Regions from separate parts of the Oceanobacillus sp. CF4.6 genome, predicted to be linked through region 3. Evidence: riboswitches for the same ligand, from Rfam matches in the RefSeq annotation. Region 3 holds a riboswitch; each other region holds the start of a gene.
What was found. A riboswitch is a leader RNA that binds a small molecule or an ion and turns the genes downstream of it on or off. The one in region 3 is predicted to bind preQ1.
Positions count from the first base shown of each region.

Region 1 (5,007 bases), on a different contig from region 3:
GTTATGGAAACTGCTATCAGTGCCCATGTTGGGTCTGTCAACCAACCTATACTTTCAAATCCAAGTGAGCTTAGAACCACATTAAGCATCCCTATCGTAGGATGAAATAGATATAGCCAAAATACCGATGCGGCTGCTACTGAAATTCCCATCGTTGATGAATAGATGGTTCGAAAAAAACCGATTCCTTTTAGTTTTTCATTTGCAATAACAGCTAGAAATAAACTAATTATTATCGTTACAGGAACCGTATAAAGCACAAATAAAAAAGTTGATTTGATACTTTGCAAGAAAATGGGCGATTGAAACATATTAATAAAATTATCCCAGCCAACGAACACCGTTGTCTCTCCACTTGCATTGGTAAGAAAGAAACTTAAATAAATCGTACGTAATAGTGGATAAAACAGGAATACACCGAATAGAACAATTGATGGAAGCAAAAACAGCATTCCTTTTAAAAAACTTTTTGTTCGCTGTTTCTTTTTTACTTGCTCAAAATCGAGCTGGCTTAATTCCGGTGACTGAACCAATGCATCGCTCATCGTCATATTGCAACGACCTCTTGTTTCTTACTTATATTTGCAGATCTGATCAGTTCTCCTGTATCTGTATTAAAGAAACTTAAATTGTCTATCGTAATATGTATGGGCACCGAATCACCTACGTTAATTGCCCATTGACCGGGCCATTTTGCTGTCCACATATCTGAACCAATATCGAATGCCATAGACGTTTCATTTCCTAAATGCTCCACGTTCACAACTTCGAGATGATGTGTCGGATCCTTATCTGTTGCCGGAAGAATATGCTCTGCACGAATACCAATCGTCAAGTTTTTATTTAATGAAATCAGATTTAAGAAACTTGAATCGACATCTAACGGAAGCGTATCCTCAATAATTAACTGTCTTGTATCTGATGAATAAACAACTTTGCCTAAATTCATCTTCGGCGAACCAATGAATGATGCAACAAACAAATTTGCTGGCTCATTATAGAGCGAAATCGGTTTACCGACCTGCTGAATCTTACCGTCATTCAATACCATTATTCGATCACCCATCGTCATCGCTTCCACTTGATCATGCGTCACATAGACCATGGTCAGACCCAATCTCTTCTGCAGCCTGCGAATTTCCACTCGCATATGTGCACGTAATTTAGCATCCAGATTAGAAAGTGGCTCATCCATCAAACACAGTGGTGCTTCACTAACAACAGATCTAGCGAGTGCTACACGCTGTCTTTGCCCACCTGATAGTTCTTTTGGTTTTCGTTTTAACAGTTCATCCAATCCCATCATTTGAGCAGTTTCCGTTAATCTTCTTTGCTGTTCTTTCTTATCTACTTTTTTTGCATTTAATCCAAAAAGGATATTTTGCTCGACGGATAAATGCGGATATAATGCATAATTTTGAAAGACCATAGATAAGTTTCTATCTTTTGGAGGGAGGTGGTTGACGGTTTTTTTATCTACTTTTAATGTGCCTCCTGTAATTTCTTCCAGCCCTGCAATCATACGAAGTAACGTACTTTTTCCAGAACCTGAGGGGCCAACAAGAACAAAAAATTCACCCTCTTCAATAGATAAATTGATTTCATCTAATACACTTTTTTGTTTGTCGTATGACTTGGAAATATCGATTAATTCAACTTGACTCATTTTGTTGCCTCCTTAACATTCGCATTTTCATTTAAGCATACTTTTTTATTGAAATTAGGTAATTTACTTAAACCTTACGTATTATTTAATGAAGATTAATAACATTCACATTGTCTTCATATTCCATCGGTATAAAAGACTATAATCGGCATACTAAATCGATCCATAAAAAAACAGGAACATCAAGGGCTGCCCCCTGAAATTCCTGTCATATTAATCGTTTCTTACGTTAAGTGAGCTGTTAAATATCCAATTCTTCTGGCGGCTCACCTTTTTTATTCATTAGACGGACTTGAAGCGGCTCTATTTCCATAATCAAATACTCGGGATCATCCGGACCTTTAAAGTAAAGTTTCATATCATCATTCCATAGTTCCTTCTTCAGTTCTTCGGAGTCATTAAAGGATACCTTGCCTTGATATTCCACGTATTGATCGCCAAATCCTCCACCTTCGTATCCGATGAGGATATGTGTAAATGGGTTTTCTTCAATTTCATCTGTTTTATCCGTATCTTTATTCGTAGCTGTGTACAGTTTTAAATCCCGATGGAAAAACATCATATATCGCGAATGAGGCTTATTTCCTTTCACGGTCGCCATGGTTCCAACCGGACTTTCTTTAAAAATTTTCTCAACGGTTGATTTAATTTCTTCCTGACTCAAAATAACACACTCCTTTATATTTCTATATTTTTTATTATTCCTTTTCTATTCATAATTAAACAAGGGATTAATTAAGATGCACCTTAGATCATGATGAACTGGTCTGCCATTATGAACCGGAACAGTTGTGAAAGGAAAAATGAGCATGGTATTCGATCATATGCTATAATAAAAATATCAATTTAATACCTACTTTGTGGGAGAGGTTCTAGAACAAACCCTCTATAAAAAACTAAAGAAGTAACTGTATCTTTCTTTAGGATATGGTTTTTATTTTTGTCTTTTATTGAATTTTTACTATGATTCTCTCGTTTGACAGTAGGTGTTCCTGATCAATACTATACAAAGGAGCGCTATCCATGCGAATATTTTTTTACCTTATCGTTATTATTATTGCAAATATTGTTACCGCAAAGTTTGCCCCATTAGAATTAGGCGTATTTATTATCCCTTGGGGGTCCTTTTTGATTGGATTAACATTTATCTTACGGGATATGGTACAAAACAAATATGGCAAGAAAAAAACGTACTTGTTGATTGGTATGGCACTGCTTTTATCTGCAATTTCAAGTTATCTGTTAGGGGATACATTATGGATTGTTTTTGCCAGTGCGATTAGTTTCCTCGTTTCAGAAACCGTGGATACCGAAATTTATTCCAGGATAAAAAAACCGATGCATATTCGTGTACTTTATAGCGGAACAGTTGGTGGTGTACTGGATTCCACTATTTTCGTAATTATTGGTTTATCACCTCTAGGAGCCGGTTTTGTACCATGGGAAGCAGTATGGATGGCAATTTTAGGACAAATCGTTATCAAAGTTACAATGCAATTTGCTGGTGTACTTGTTCTTCAAAACTCGAAAACTATTAAAGCAGAATTCGCTAATTGACTCTAGATACAAAAAGCCCAGTTCCTTTTTGATAAAGGAACTGGGCTTTTTTGTTTTTAATACTTCAGCAAAGTGAAGAAATAGATTACTCGTTTTTTATTAACAAAATTGATCCGATTTCTTTGGGTTCTTCATGCCGAATAATGGTCTGATAAACAAAGCAAGTCCAGTTCCAAGCAAGGCCATTACTCCCCATACCCATCCATGAAGGCTGAAGGAGGCAATCCCGCCAAAGTAAGCGCCAATATTGCAGCCGAATGCAAGACGGGAGCCATATCCCATCAAAAGACCACCAACAATAGCAGCACCTGCAACACCCGGTTTAAACTTCTTCGGTTTGAAAGATCCCTGGGCAGCGGCTGCAATAAATGCTCCAAGTATAATACCGAAATTCATGACACTCGTGGAATCAGCCAATACCGTTTGTGATAAAGCCTCAGCGGTAGCTCCTGTAAAATAACCCCAACTAGTCACATCGATACCAATGGCCTGAAGTGTCTTACCGCCCCACAAAGCAAATGCAGATGTAATCCCCCATGGTTGACCTCTGACTGTCAATGTCAAAGCATTGAGGATTGCAAGAATGATTGCCGCAGCAAATAGTGGCCATGAACCTCTGAATATTTTTTTCCATCCGTTTGTTGTAGGAAGAGGTTTCATGGATGGAGGATTTTTCCGTTTGGCAACTTTAACAGTAACCCCATAGATTAGAGCAAATAACGCCAGCTGAACAATCCATGCACCAAAAAACCCAAGTCCAGTAGATTCTGCCAAAGATATCGGAGGCAAAGATGGCGTGCCCATCCAAAACGGAAGATGGTATGCTCCAACGGTTGATCCGATAATAAAGGCAATCAGTGTTAAAACCATCGAGGAGGCACCTCCACCAAGATTATACAAGGTACCAGATGCACATCCATTACCAAGCTGCATACCTATACCAAAAATAAATGATCCGAAAATAACACTGACCCCAACAGGAGATACATACCCAGCAGGTGTAAGCCCTGTAAAATTAAAACCTGTACCTAAAATAATTGCAAATAATGTTGTAGCTACTGCAAGCATGACCATATGTGCCTGAATTCCCTGTACATTCCCCACTGAAGCGAGCCTGCGAAAAGCCGAAGTAAATCCAAATCTGGCATGAAGCAACGTTGCACCTAATGCAAGTCCTATAATATATAAAATACCCTGTACCCAGCCTGCTGTAACAACAGTAGCTATCAACAATGCAATAGCAGCTATAATTCCCAATGACATGATTGGTTTTTGCACTGGACTGAGATTAGTAATAACGGTTGTCGGTTTAAAATTAAATCTTTTCTCGTCTGTAACAACAGATTGTTCCATAAAAATGCCCTCCTTAACCAATAAAGTTAATAGGGATTAATATTACCTCAATATGCCTAAAAAGTAAACATGGATTTTTTTATACCATTTACTAGGCGTCCTTTTTACGAAACAATGGTATGCATTTTTCAACTTTCAATGGTAAAGAATAAGCGTATTCGATTATTTGAGGAGGTGGTGCTAGGATGGAACGTACAAATGAGTTTGTAAAAAAGTTCAATGATACAAAGGAAAAGGACATATCGAATAAAAAGCGCCAGGGACATAATGACCCAGCGAAGAAATTACCTAACAAGCGACATTAACAGCATTTACTGGGATACATCCCTTAAGCTAAATAAAACCAAGGAGGTTCACATATGAATATCCAAAGAGCTGAAGAAATTGTTCAATCACCCGATTTAGTAAATGTAACGTATAACGGGAAAAAA
Region 1 is NZ_JBIMEX010000007.1:98,884-103,890, forward strand. It holds gene ACHABU_RS12265 (carbohydrate ABC transporter permease) at 1-545, opposite strand, end outside; gene ACHABU_RS12270 (ABC transporter ATP-binding protein) at 548-1,666, opposite strand; gene ACHABU_RS12275 (pyridoxamine 5'-phosphate oxidase family protein) at 1,908-2,330, opposite strand; PreQ1 riboswitch class I at 2,527-2,572, shown strand; gene ACHABU_RS12280 (VUT family protein) at 2,690-3,223, shown strand; gene ACHABU_RS12285 (YeeE/YedE family protein) at 3,323-4,576, opposite strand; gene ACHABU_RS12290 (DUF4023 family protein) at 4,762-4,881, shown strand; gene ACHABU_RS12295 (small acid-soluble spore protein H) at 4,936-5,007, shown strand, end outside.
Region 1: another riboswitch for preQ1. It lies ahead of ACHABU_RS12280 (VUT family protein); the one in region 3 lies ahead of ACHABU_RS19770 (QueT transporter family protein).

Region 2 (5,007 bases), on a different contig from region 3:
AAAACAAAAAGGGGTAAAGGGAATTTACTTCTTCAGTCTGGATGCCAATAAACTGCTTGCAGTCCTCGGCGCAAGAGTAGCCACGTTACCTTATTTTTACGCAAACATGAAGATGAAAAAGAAGAAGGATATTTTTTACTTTGATTCTACCCGCAAAGGGAAATCGAATGCTTCTTTTAAAGGATCATACCGGCCAACTTCTGAGGCCTATTATCCTGAAAAATCCAGCCTGAATTATTGGCTGCTGGAAAGATATATTTTATGGACCTATCGAAACAATTTCTTATTCAGAGGAGATATTCATCATAAGCGGTGGAAGATCTGCGATGTGGAGGCTAATATTGAGACTGAAGATATGATGCCCTTTTTACCAGATGATACTGTAATTGGCAACCCAATCTTTCATTATGCTTATTCCCGGCGCGTCTTGTTCTGGCCGATAAAAAAAGTGGACGAATGAGCTTCCAAGAAATCCTGTTGGAAGCCCTATTTTTCCAGTTGCAGCAAACTCTCTTTCATTGAAATACCACCACGATAACCTCCCATTTTTCCACTTTTACTGATTACACGGTGACATGGTACAACAATTAATACAGGATTTGCTCCAATTGCCGTTCCAACAGCTCTTACGGAAGTTGGTCTGTTAATTTGTTCTGCGATGTTGGAATACGATGTTGTCTCACCAAATGGGATCTTCTGAAGTTCATCCCATACAGCAGTTTGAAATTCTGTTCCAATTAAATCTACCTGCAAATCGAATACTTTGCGCTCGCCCCTTAGGTACTCTACTAACTGTTCCTTATAGACTATCACTTTATTTAAGTCCTCAATCAATACAGCTCTTGGTCTGTGTCTAGCAAACCAATCCTTCATTGCATCATACCCTTCTGCTTGTGAACCTACAAAGCAAAGACCTTTCTCCGTTGTGGCAATATACATAGTCCAGCCATCCATTGATAGCTGATCATAGTATATCGTTTCCTTCTCATTAACATTCAAGATTACACCCCCCTTTTTGGTTCTATTTATATAACATTATGTTAAACGAGTGGGCCAATTAATGAAAGCTAGACGCAGATACCTTCTTCCGAAAAATCATGGTTATTCCGGTGCGAGTTTCCTGTCCCCAAGATTTATCAACTGCTTTAGTTTGAAAGGGAAAAATATAGGGAAGAAAAAATTAATTATATTTCTAGAAAGGGAGTAGTAAGATGACCCCAAATGAGATTGGATTTGCCCTTTTATACCTTGGATTATTTCTTTTACTGGGGAAATGGATTAGGGTTCGTGTGAAATGGCTGCAGAATTTATTTTTACCTTCCTCCGTCATCGGTGGATTTATCGCTTTGCTTGTTGGTCCACAAGTACTTGGCAGAGTATTAGAACCATACATAGGAGACCAGTCATTTTGGTCGACTGGACTAATGTTTCCGGCTGCAACAGAAGTATGGAGTGAACTGCCTGGATTGATGATCAATGTTGTATTTGCAACCTTGTTCTTAGGGACCATACTTCCAAATCTATCAAAAATATGGCGAATTGGTGGACCACAGCTTGCTTTTGGCTGGACACTTGGCTGGGGCCAATATGTGGTCGGTATCCTGTTGGCACTGCTCGTGTTAACACCATTCTTTGGTATGCCCCCCATGGTCGGGGCGCTGATTGAAGTATCTTTTGAAGGCGGTCATGGTACAGCAGCAGGACTACAGGGGACATTTGAAGAAATGGGATATCCAGAAGCCTATGACTTGGCTGTCGGATTAGCAACGGTTGGTATTCTATCAGGGGTTATTATAGGAATTATCATCATTAACTGGGGAATACGCAAAAAGAAAACAGAAATCATTAGAGATGTTGAAGAATTTTCCACCTTAAAAAAGGCTGGAATTGTGGAATTTGAGAATAGAGAGCCCGCAGCAAAAATGACGGTTCGTCCGGAATCAATCGAGCCACTTTCCTTTCACTTTGCCGTGATTGCCCTGGCAATTATAGCAGGTTATATTTTACTGCAATCGTTCGTATGGATTGAGGAAAGCCTCTTCGGTTCAGATTTAATGACCTATGTTCCATTATTCCCTTTTGCAATGATTGGAGGAATAATCGTACAACTATTCTTAAACAAAGTAGACAACGCATATCTAGTCGATCGGCAAATGATTAGTCGTATTCAGGGATTTTCGTTGGATATTCTAATATTAGCAGCGATAGGAACGGTATCACTAGATGTTATTGGAGACAACTTTATTCCATTTCTTCTCATTGCGATTACTGGTATTGCATGGAATGTGATTGGATTCTTTGTCCTCGCTCCAAGAATGATACCTACGTATTGGCTTGAAAGAGGTATCGGTGATTTTGGTCAATCGATGGGGATTACCGCTACTGGCTTACTCTTGATGCGTGTTGCCGATCCGAAGGCGGAATCTCCAGCTTTTGAAGGTTTCGGCTATAAACAGCTCGTGTTTGAGCCCTTCCTTGGTGGAGGATTAGTAACGGCATTATCTGTTCCACTAATCTTTCAATTCGGTCCTATTCCATTCTTTGTTTTTGCAGCAATCATGTGTGTAATTGGTTTGCTCGTTGGTTTACTTTATTTTGGTAAGAAGAAAAATTAAAGTTAAAGGGCCATAGTAGATAAATATGGCCCTTTTTATGAAAGAAATGCTATAATAAAAAGGAAAAGTTTATAAAAAGTCTGCACTATTGCAGGAGAGGTTCTAGCTACACCCTCTATAAAAAACTAAGGATGTAACTGTACTTTCCTTATAAGTATGGTTTTTTTTATTTGGGTGAGTAGGATTCTCTTTTTCTATCATGAAAGGGGAATTTTTTTATGGAAAAAAATAATAAAGCTGTCGTCGTATTCAGTGGTGGTCAGGACAGTACCACCTGTTTATTTTGGGCTTTAAAAAAGTATGATCACGTTGAATTGGTGACTTTTGATTACAATCAACGTCATAAAGAGGAAATCGAAGTAGCAAAGGAAATTGCTGCTGACCTGAATGTACAACATCATGTTTTGGATATGTCGCTCTTAAGTCAATTGGCTCCCAATGCGTTAACACGTGATGAAATTGAAGTAAAAGATGGGGAGAATGGAGACCTTCCTTCCACTTTTGTCCCAGGCCGTAACCTGCTCTTTCTTTCTTTTGCCACCATTTTGGCAAAACAGATTGGGGCAAAGCATATTATTACAGGCGTTTGTGAAACAGACTTTAGCGGTTACCCGGACTGCCGTGATGTATTCGTTAAATCACTAAACGTAACACTGAATTTATCGATGGATGATTCGTTTGTTATCCATACACCATTAATGTGGTTGGATAAAGCAGAAACCTGGGAACTTGCCGACCAGCTTGGTGCCTTTAACTATGTTCGCGAGAATACACTTACCTGTTATCACGGAATTCGTGGCGGGGGATGTGGCGAGTGTCCTTCATGTAAGCTGCGAAAAAATGGGCTGGATAACTATCTGCAAAAGAAGGGGAATTCCTGATGTACGGATTTACTATTGTGGAGAACTTGCAGAAAATAGACAAAGACATTAAAAAGCATGAGCTCAAATACCATAAGAAACGTGTTCTGGTATGTAAGGAATTCACTTTCGATGCTGCCCACCACCTCCATTGCTATGAAGGCAAATGTAAAAACTTACATGGGCACACATACAACGTTATTTTTGGACTTAGCGGGTTTGCCAACGAAATTGGCATTGTCATCGACTTTGGAGAAATTAAAAGCATTTGGAAAGAACAAATTGAAATTCACCTTGACCATCGTTATTTAAATGATACCCTTCCAAACATGAATACTACTGCCGAAAATATGGTTGTTTGGATTTATGAAGAGATGGAGAAAGCACTTCTCGATAAATCAAATGAATGCCGAGTAGAATTCGTTAAACTCTATGAAACACCGACAAGCTATGCCGAGGCAAGACGGGAGTGGATGATAAATGAATAAGTTTCCGATACTTGAGATTTTCGGACCAACCATTCAAGGGGAAGGAATGGTCGTCGGTCGAAAAACAATGTTTGTCAGAACAGCCGGCTGTGATTATCGTTGCTCTTGGTGTGACTCTGCCTTTACCTGGGACGGCAGTGCTAAAGAAGAGATTGAAAGGTTGACTACCGACGAAATTATGACACGGCTCAAACAAACAGGCGGAGACCATTTTGATCACGTAACCATTTCAGGTGGAAATCCCGCACTCTTAGCCAATCTAAATGAACTAGTAGAAACATTACACGAGTTAAACATGGAAGTGGCACTGGAAACACAGGGTAGCCGCTGGCAGGATTGGTTCCTTGCAATCGATGATCTCACAATTTCCCCTAAACCGCCGAGCTCCAAGATGAACACAAATTTTGAAACGCTTGATTTAATTATTAAAAACTTAAAAATCAATAATCGGCTTAAAAATACAAGTTTAAAAGTCGTCATTTTTGATGATGAAGATTTAACCTATGCAGAAAAGGTGCATGAACGATATCCAGAGGTTCCCTTTTTCCTTCAGGTTGGAAATGATGACCTGGTAGAAAGTGAAGCATCTAACCTTGCTAGTAAACTTTTAATCAAATATGAATGGCTGATTGAGAAGGTTGTTGCATCAACTAAACTGAATCATGTTCGAGTTCTTCCACAAGTTCATGCCCTTATCTGGGGGAACAAACGTGGTGTTTAGTTAAATGCTTTATGTTTTTCGGCTACAAAAATATTGATTAGAGGAAGATCTCATAAACTCTTTCTCTTGAATTTTTTCCTTGTATGGTCATTCATCAGATTTATGAAGAACACTTTTCTGAACTTGTTTAATAATCCATTCAGTTAGCTTAAGTATATCAAATAGCAGGAAATTCCCATGAAAATAGTTTGATTTACAAAGAGTGATAAATCAATTTATATCAATAAAAAACCGCAGTAAAATTGTAAATATCACTGCGGTTTTGCTTGTGAATGGATTATTTCGACAAATTGTCCTATCGGGGGTAATAATTAAACAAGGCG
Region 2 is NZ_JBIMEX010000004.1:126,622-131,628, forward strand. It holds gene ACHABU_RS08760 (YqjF family protein) at 1-460, shown strand, start outside; gene ACHABU_RS08765 (methylated-DNA--[protein]-cysteine S-methyltransferase) at 487-999, opposite strand; gene ACHABU_RS08770 (sodium/glutamate symporter) at 1,212-2,615, shown strand; PreQ1 riboswitch class I at 2,706-2,750, shown strand; gene queC (7-cyano-7-deazaguanine synthase QueC) at 2,834-3,496, shown strand; gene queD (6-carboxytetrahydropterin synthase QueD) at 3,496-3,963, shown strand; gene queE (7-carboxy-7-deazaguanine synthase QueE) at 3,956-4,684, shown strand.
Region 2: another riboswitch for preQ1. It lies ahead of queC (7-cyano-7-deazaguanine synthase QueC); the one in region 3 lies ahead of ACHABU_RS19770 (QueT transporter family protein).

Region 3 (5,007 bases):
ACATTCGTATTGACAATTATTTGAATATCTAATAGATTTTGATACAACTAGGAATGTCTAAGAAGGGGGCTTTTTATATGCCGATAAGAATACCAGCTCAACTACCTGCAAAGGAAATTCTTGAAAAGGAAAATATATTTGTGATGGAGGAAGAACGTGCCACGATGCAGGATATTCGTCCATTAAATATATTAATCTTAAATTTGATGCCTGAAAAGGAAAAGGCGGAAGCCCAGCTGCTTCGATTTCTAGGGAATACACCTATCCAGGTAAATATATCTTTTTTAAGGATGACAACACATAATTCGAAAAATACAAGTAAGCTTCATTTAGACACTTTCTATCAGTCGTTTTCTGAGGTAAATAAAAAGAAATTCGATGGAATGATTATTACGGGTTCTCCTGTAGAACTTATTCCATTTGAAGAAGTCGATTATTGGAAAGAACTACAGGATATAATGGACTGGTCCCAAGAAAACGTAACTTCAACTTTACATATATGCTGGGGTGCACAGGCTGCATTTTACCATCATTATGGATTAAATAAATATGAACTGCCTAAAAAATGTTTTGGTATATATGAACATGAAGTATTACTGCCTAATGAAAATCTTGTTCGCGGGTTTGATGACCATTTCCTTGCACCACATTCTAGATACACCGATATTGAGTATGAGCGGATAAGGAATCATCCGGAACTTCAAGTTTTGGCTCATTCCGATCAAGCTGGAGTTTTTCTTGCTGGATCCAAAGATGGTAAAAATATAATGGCTACCGGTCATTTAGAATATGACGCTACAACGTTGGCGGAGGAATATCAACGGGATCATGAACGAGGTATTAAAACACAAATACCGGAGAACTATTTCCCTGATGATGACCCGGAAAAGGCACCATTATATCGATGGAAAAGCCATTGCAGTCTGTTGTTTTCGAATTGGCTCAATTACTATGTATACCAGGCAACTCCCTATGAATGGGATTGATTTCTGAAAAAGTATGAAAAAGCTGAACTTCCGCGTGTATAGGTAGTTCAGCTTTTCTTGTACATGATTACTTTATAAGCAGGAAATTACTCCGGCAAAATGGTGATTGGTAATTCCTCAAATGAAGCCTCTTCATAACTTTCAATTAATCCTTTCGTAGCGATCGTATCTTTTGCAATAACCTTTTGTTTTATAGTAACTTCAATTGGCCCTTCAAACGGAAAGTCATTCATCACTACGGTATGACCATTTAGCCATCGAAGTTGTATTTTCTGTTTACAGAATTCATGGAGAGTGGTGTTGGTTGGGATCCCTTTTTTAAAAAAAGAATGTTCATTTTGTTTTTCAGCACCTGGCTCATTCATACAAATATATAATGAAAGGTTATCTGCAAGCTGGAGAAGACTATAATGAAATTCAAACAAACGTTTGTTGAATTTGTTTCGTGTGTCAATTATCGTTTGTTGACGCATTTCCTCATACGTGACAAATGCCTGTGCTTCGAGCGAAGTATTGTTCAATAAAAACCGTTTATAATGCTCGCTACAAAGCATTCCTGCATAGGAATCTACTTTTTGTACTTCATCTATACCATGTTTATATAGAATGATTTTGGGTAGGTTAGGAAAATCGAAAAAGGAAAATGGTACCTTTTCTTTATCGTTCAAAAAGGGTTGCTTATCAAACTCCTTCCAACCATGATCATGCTGATATGCTGCGTATTCAACCGATTCACGAAGTTCAATACCATGAAAATAATCCGATTTCCACTGCTTCAAAATATCTCCTGAGATTTGGGCGTGGTGATCCTGCTGAATTAATACAAAATGTTGGTCATGTTCTCTGACAATCATTTAAACTCCATCCTTTCCGGTGTGGAATGTACTATCAGTATAAGCAATGTAGTCGAGTAGACAAAATAAAAACTTCATCATCCGCAAAATTAAAACGAATGATGAAGTAATTTAAATTAGTTTATTAAAATGTAATCTTTTATTTAGAGCATAAATTATTGGAATACCGATTGCCAGCACAACAAATTCGCCAATAGCTGTAGTAAGCCATGTAAATAGGAATGGTAGAGCTAATGCCAGATTCAATTCAAATGCAATAATAAACATATTGAATGTGAAGACGATTGTATTTGCAACAAGAAGTACCCAAATGTTTTTTATATATTTTGCAAGTAAGATGATAATACCCAATGAGATAGCTGAATGGGCAACTCCGAAGACCAAATCATACCACCCTAATGGGGAGAATAAAAGATTATATAAAAATACACCTAGTACAATTCCGAAGAAGTAACGTTTATCAAACACGATCAGGTGATTGAATACTTCGGAAATGCGGAATTGAATATTTGTAAACCCAAAAGGTATAATAAGTGCAGATACAGCAATATACAATGCAGCCAATAAACCATTTATTACAAGTGTTCTTACGGTCATCGTAAATCTCTCCTTAGTTTTTTATCGTGGGATGGTTACGAACCACGTAAAGCAATGCAAGTTAGTATAATACAAAAACAGATAAAAGAAAAGCCTTTTTATTCACTTCTTACTATTTTTAATAAAGGTAATTTGACAATAATAAAAAAAGTCATTATAATACTTACATAAAGTAACTAAGTATAAACATGTAATTAAAAGTGAGGGAGATTGCTATGGAAAAGAAATTTTTTGAACAACCGACAATATACGTAGGAGAAGTTAATATAAATGTGACAGACTTAAAGAAATCCATTACTTTTTATAAAGATTTTATGGGATTTAAAGTAATGGTAGAAGAAGAAAACAAAGCAGTTCTAACTGCGGATGGGAAAATACCATTATTAACTTTAGAACAGCCTGAAAATGCTGCACCAAAAGAGGCAAGAACGACCGGGTTATATCACTTTGCAATTCTCTTACCAACTCGCGGAGATTTATCTGCATTCCTGAAACATATTATACAGGCTTCAGGTGGCCAAATGCGTCTGGGGGCATCCGATCACTATGTCAGTGAGGCTCTATACTTTGATGACCCAGATGGAAACGGCATTGAGATTGCTCATGACCGTGATTCTTCTGAATGGAATTGGTCTGATAATCAAGTATCCATGGCAACAGTGGCGCTAGATGGAGATGATTTACTTGCTGAAGCAGAAGAGGATTGGAAAGGGATGCCAACCGATACGGTCATTGGACATATTCATCTTCATGTTTCTGATTTAGAAAAAACAAGAGAATTCTACGTGAATGGTCTTGGGTATGACGTCGTTACGGAATTTCCAGGTGCGCTATTCACATCACATAATGGCTACCATCACCATATAGGTTTAAACGTCTGGAATGGGGTCGGTGCACCTACACCTGCTGAAAACAGCGTGGGGTTGAATTGGTTTACACTGCATTTCCCTGATGAGGATGCGCTTCATAAAACAAAAGTAAATTTGGAAAAAGTAGGAGCTTCAGTGAAAGCGGAAGAAGATTATTATGTAACGGAAGATCCTTCAGGAAATGCGATTCAGCTAAAACTAAATTAATGATTAAGAAGAAGCTACTGGAATTTTATTTTCAGTAGCTTCTTCTTTAGTCATGCATAGAACGATTTTTATTATCATTTAATGAGATTTATTTTCTTATAAAGGGTAAAGTAATAGTATGTAAAAAATAATCTATAAAAGGAAGAATACAACATGGCTTACATTTTATTGATTTTAGGATTTGCTTTATTAATTAAGGGCGCGGATTGGTTTGTTGATGGTTCCTCCAATATTGCTGCATTGCTCCGTATATCACCGCTTCTTATCGGTCTTACAATTGTCGCCTTTGGTACAAGTTCTCCGGAGCTGACAGTAAGTATTTTTGCTGCATTGGATGGCAGTGCAGATGTAGCGCTGGGCAATGTGGTTGGGAGTAATATATTTAATATTACATTGGTAGTTGGTTTGACCGCATTTTTATTTCCATTAAAGGTACAGAATGAAACAATCAAAAAAGAAATACCTTTTACGTTGTTATCTACCGCTGCATTACTAATTGTTATGAGTGATGTTTTTCTTCAAGGTGAAATGAATAACTTTATTACTCGAGGCGATGGCTTGATCCTTCTCTTATTATTTGGTCTTTTCCTGATTTATGTTTTTGAAATTGCCTTAAAGGATAGGAATGCCTCAAAAGAAGAACCTTTGCCTGAAGGAATTACATGGGGAAAGAATATTCTATTCTCGTTGTTGGGGTTAGCAGCTATCATTATAGGCGGCGAATTGGTTGTATCGAATGCAACGGAAATAGCATATTCACTTGGTATGAGTGAAACATTAGTAGGTCTTACCATTGTAGCTATTGGTACCTCACTTCCTGAACTTGTGACATCCGTATCTGCAGCACTGAAAAAACAAAGTGAAATTGCGCTTGGTAATATTGTAGGAAGTAATATTTTCAATATCCTGTTTGTACTCGGTGCATCTTCCGCCATAACACCGCTTGCCGTTGATGGTAAAGTAGTTACTGACTTGTTTATTATGGTTATTCTAACAATACTATTATTAGTATTTTCTAGAACAAATTTCAAAATTGGAAAGCGAGAAGGTCTAATACTAGCTTTGGCGTACGTTGCTTACCTTATCTATATTATTATTCGAAATTAAAAATCCGATGTTCTACCCATTTAACTGGTAGAACATCGGATTCTTTAGGCTTTATACCATGCTGTTGCTGCTTGTACTTCATCCATTGTTAGTTGATGGCCTCTGTTTTCCCAATGGAGTTCTACATCGGCACCAGCATTTTCTAATAATGTTTTTAGTTCTTCGGATTCCTGTGCAGGACAAATTGGATCATTTGAACCGGCAGCAATAAATATATTTTTATCTGAGAGATTAGGTAATTCGATTCCTCTTCTTGGAACCATTGGATGATGCAAAATCGCTCCTTTTAATGCATCTGTAAAATGGAATAGTAAGCTGGCGGCAATATTCGCTCCATTTGAATAGCCGACTGCAGTAATATTGTTACGGTCAAACTCATATTTTACG
Region 3 is NZ_JBIMEX010000018.1:54,721-59,727, forward strand. It holds gene metA (homoserine O-acetyltransferase MetA) at 78-986, shown strand; gene ACHABU_RS19765 (DUF3891 family protein) at 1,073-1,840, opposite strand; gene ACHABU_RS19770 (QueT transporter family protein) at 1,952-2,437, opposite strand; PreQ1 riboswitch class I at 2,445-2,489, opposite strand; gene ACHABU_RS19775 (VOC family protein) at 2,653-3,513, shown strand; gene ACHABU_RS19780 (calcium/sodium antiporter) at 3,667-4,620, shown strand; gene ACHABU_RS19785 (alpha/beta hydrolase) at 4,665-5,007, opposite strand, start outside.